One region of the Rhodococcus opacus B4 genome, then DNA from elsewhere that is predicted to be linked to it. Evidence: riboswitches for the same ligand, from Rfam matches in the RefSeq annotation. Region 1 holds a riboswitch; the other holds the start of a gene.

Region 1 (2,198 bases):
CCGGTGCTCGGCCTCGATGCCCTCCCAGCCGAAGAACGACACGGTGAAGTCGGCGGTGCCGGAGTACACGGCCTCGTAGGCCGACGTGCCGAGCGTGACGGTGGTGAATTCGCCCTTGCCGCCGTCGTTCCGGATGATCTGCTTCAGCGTCTCCTCGCCGTCCGGGTCCGCGAAACCGGCGTAGATCTTGCCGTCGAGATCCCGGGGGCGGGTGATGTCGGCGCGATCCGCCTTCACCGCGATGCCCGTCGCCCAGTGCTGCAGCGGGGCCATGACCGACGTGGTCTGGGCGCCCGCGGCCTTCGAGAACGTCGCGGAACTCTGGAAGCTCACGCCGAACTCGGCGTTACCGGCGTCGACGAGGGTGTCGGGCGAGGTGTCGTTGTACGGCAGCACCTGCACGTCCAGTCCGGCGTCTTCGAACCAGCCCTCCTGCTGGGCGACGAACAGACCGGTGTGGTTGGTGTTCGGCGTCCAGTCGAGCGCGAACCGGATGGTGTCGTCGGACTGCGAGTCGCCGGCGCAGCCGGTGAGCACCGACAGGGCGGAGACGACGATGACGGCTGCGGTGGCAGCGCGCCTGGTACGGGAGAAAAGTGTCACGACGCGGGCCATTCCTGCTTGTTGAGTGCGGTGTCCCAGAACATGAGTTCGTAGCGGCTGGCGATCGTGAACGCCTCCACCATCGCCTCGCGCTGGGCATCGGACGCGGCCTCCGCGGCGGCGTCCACGAGTTCGCGGGCCGTCGCGACGGCGGCGTGGAACTCCTCCGCGTCGTACGTGGTGACCCACTGTGCGTACGGGTGCGACGGGTCGGCGGACAGCACCTCCCGGGCGCTCGCCGCGAGCCGGCGTCCCACGTCCGCGTAGATCCAGAAGCACGGCAGCACCGCGGCGGCGGACACCGCGTACGGCTCGGTGGCGGCGACCGCCGTCAGGTAGGAGATGTACCCGAGGCAGGCCTGCGAATGCTGCGGCTCGACGCCCGACTCCGGAAGTCGTCCGCTGGTCAGCAGATTCTGGTGCAGCGTCGCCTCGACCGTGGCGGCCCCGGCCGCCGAACCGGCCCAGAAGCCGGCCTCGACGGGACCCGGGGCGTGCGCGGCGACCAGGGACAGGGCCTTCGCGTACCCGGTCAGGTACAGGAAATCCTGCTCGATGTACGTGCGGAACACGTCCAGCGGCAGCGTCCCGTCGCCGAGGCGGCGCAGGAACTCGAGTTCGTCGATCGCCTCACGCAGCACCTTGGTCCGGTCCCACAAGTGGTCCGTGAATCGGGCGTGCTGGCCTGCGCCCGCAGCACCTTGGACAGAGCTATTCACAACGTTGACATCCCTTCGTCAGCATTACCTGAGCAGGTTCCCGGGTGTGTTCTCAGCCCCGCCCGTGCGGAGCACCCCGTGTCAGAACAAGCCGACCCTAGCACCGGCCGTGCGGTGGACGGAAAGGCCCCGGGTGGGTGGACGCGCTCAGCCGGCGAGGAACGCGGCCGCACCCGGCGGGAGGGCTGCGGTGCCACGCCGGTAGATCTCGGCCGGCCGGCCGGTCCCGACGACGGCCATGTCGCCGGTGTGCTCGAGGGCGGGCATCAGGTGCCGGCGGAACGAGTCCTTCGGGAGGGGGCGGCCGAACACCACCTCGTAGACCCGGCGGAGTTCGAGCACCGTGAAGCTGTCGCCGGCCAGACCCGACGGGTCGACGGACCGCGCGTACCGCTCGCGCAGGTCGGCGACGGCGAGGGTGACGACGTCCGCGTGGTCGAACGCGAGGTCCTGCGTCACCCGGTCGCCGTCGACGGGGATCAGCACGGCGTCGCGGGGGAGCGCCGTGCGCGGCAGCGCCGCGCCGTGCGTCATCGACAGCACCCACCCGCGGTCGTCGCGGGCAGGGTCGTCGAACATCGCCAGCTGGTGGAACTCGGCGCCCGCCAGGCCCGCCTTGATCCGCAGGCACCGCTCGGCGGCGTCCCGCAGCCGCTCGCCTTCGTGGAGGAAGGTGCCCGGAAGCGCGAGCCGGCCCGAACGGTGCGGAACCACAAGCACTTTCAGATCGGAACCGTCGACGGTGAGGACGGCGACGTCCACCGCCACGGACGGCCGCGGGTAGTCGAGGAGGCTCTTGCCCTCGGGATCGGTCGATGCGGCCACGGAGGAGATGTTAGCGCACGGTTGATCTATCCCGCGTTCGAACGGTCCTGC
Region 2 (2,198 bases), 640 kb from region 1:
CCGCCGAGGTCTTCCACGATCACCGTGTGCATGAACGCGACCACCTCGCCGGGTTTGGCGGTGAACCCGGGAATGTCGTCCTCGTCGCGATAGCCGAGGATGCCGACCAGCTCGTCCCCCAGCCACAGATCGAATCGTTCGTGGGCAGGGTTGTCGAGCACGCGCATCTCAGCGGCCGTGATGCTCCCCGACGACTCGGAACCGTTCGACATGTGATCCATGCCACTCATGGAATCAGTTCACGAGGACCGTCGCGAGTGGAATCACCGGCCCCGGAACCGTTTCGTTGCCGACGGGTGGTCGATTCGTGTCCCGACCGCGGTCAGGCCTCCACCGGAGCCACGAGATCGCGGTACTCGGGGTGCCCCGCGAGGAAGCGCTGCACGTACGTGCATACGGGCCGGACCTTCCAGCCGTACCCGCGGGCGAGGTCGAGGGAGCGCCCCACCATGAGTGCGGCGAGTCCGCGGTGACCGAAATCCTCCACGATCACCGTGTGCATGAACGAGACCACCGGGGCCTGACGCCCCCGGCCCCGCTGTCCCGGCGGCCGGGCCACGACTCCCACTCCCGCACCCGCGCCCGGCGGGGTGTCCGTGAGGGCGAAGTACCCGAGTATCCCGACCAGGTCACCACTCAGCCGGAGTTCGAATCGGTTCTGATCGGCGTTGTCGATCACGTCCACGACCTGCGCGTCCGTCAGCATGGCTATCTCCTGGGGATATGTGTCGTAATCGAAATGTGATGTTCATCACCCTTTATACCGATGCAGGGAACCGCTGTCCAAGTTTCCCCCGAATGTTCACTCACAGAGATCTCGGTTACAGTCTCCGGGACAACTACACATCCACGGGGGCTCGCACCAGCGGGCTGAGAGGACGGCTAGGGGCCGTCGACCGTCGAACCTGTCCGGGTAATGCCGGCGTAGGGAGCATCATCAATGAGCACAGACATATCTACAGCCACGTCCGTCACCACGGGACCGATCCAGGGCAGCACCAAGCAGTACCTGCAGTCGGGCGACGACATCCGCGTCCCGGTCCGGCGCGTCGACCTCACCAACGGTGAGCACCTCGACGTGTACGACACGTCGGGTCCGTACACCGACGCGGACGCCACGATCGACCTCGACGCGGGGCTTCCGCATCTGCGTGCGCCGTGGATCGCCGACCGGGCAGACACCCAGCTCGACGCCGCCCGTGCCGGAATCGTCACCCCCGAGATGCGGTATTGCGCTGCACGAGAGGGCGTTTCGCCTGAGACAGTGCGCGTCGAGGTCGCGGCGGGTCGCGCCGTGATCCCGGCCAACCGCTGCCACCCCGAACTCGAGCCGATGATCATCGGCAAGGCGTTCGCGGTCAAGATCAACGCGAACATCGGCAACAGCGCGGTGACGTCGTCGATCGCGGAAGAGGTCGAGAAGATGGTGTGGGCGACCCGGTGGGGCGCGGACACCATCATGGACCTCTCCACCGGCAAGAACATTCACGAGACCCGGGAATGGATCCTGCGCAATTCGCCGGTGCCCGTGGGGACGGTGCCGATTTATCAGGCGCTCGAGAAGGTGAACGGAGATCCGACGGCACTGACGTGGGAGATCTACCGCGACACCGTGATCGAGCAGTGCGAGCAGGGTGTCGACTACATGACGGTCCACGCCGGGGTGCTGCTCCGCTACATCCCGCTGACCGCGAAACGCGTGACCGGCATCGTCTCGCGCGGCGGTTCGATCATGGCGGCATGGTGTCTGGCCCATCACCGGGAATCGTTCCTGTACACCCACTTCGACGAACTCTGCGAAATCCTCCACCGCTACGACGTCACGTTCTCGCTCGGCGACGGACTCCGTCCCGGGTCCATCGCGGACGCCAACGACGAGGCCCAGTTCGCGGAACTCCGTACCCTCGGGAAGCTCACGAAGATCGCGAAATCGCATGGCGTGCAGGTGATGATCGAAGGTCCCGGGCACGTACCGATGCACAAGATCGTCGAGAACGTGCGGCTCGAGGAGGAGCTGTGCGAGGAGGCGCCGTTCTACACGCTCGGACCGCTCGCCACCGACATCGCACCGGCGTACGACCACATCACGTCCGCGATCGGGGCGGCGATGATCGCGCAGGCCGGCACCGCGATGCTCTGCTACGTCACTCCCAAGGAGCACCTGGGGCTGCCGAACCGCGACGACGTCAAGATCGGCG

What was found. Region 1 has a riboswitch for thiamine pyrophosphate ahead of ROP_RS06445 (TenA family protein). Riboswitches for the same ligand answer to the same signal wherever they lie in the genome.
Region 2: another riboswitch for thiamine pyrophosphate. It lies ahead of thiC (phosphomethylpyrimidine synthase ThiC); the one in region 1 lies ahead of ROP_RS06445 (TenA family protein).

The regions. Positions count from the first base shown of each region.
Region 1 covers NC_012522.1:1,373,584-1,375,781, reverse strand. The annotation lists gene ROP_RS06450 (ABC transporter substrate-binding protein) at 1-615, opposite strand, end outside; gene ROP_RS06445 (TenA family protein) at 600-1,322, opposite strand; TPP riboswitch at 1,316-1,411, opposite strand; gene ROP_RS06440 (NUDIX hydrolase) at 1,470-2,147, opposite strand.
Region 2 covers NC_012522.1:2,010,183-2,012,380, forward strand. The annotation lists gene ROP_RS09425 (GNAT family N-acetyltransferase) at 1-221, opposite strand, end outside; gene ROP_RS09430 (GNAT family N-acetyltransferase) at 323-706, opposite strand; TPP riboswitch at 840-948, shown strand; gene thiC (phosphomethylpyrimidine synthase ThiC) at 941-2,198, shown strand, end outside.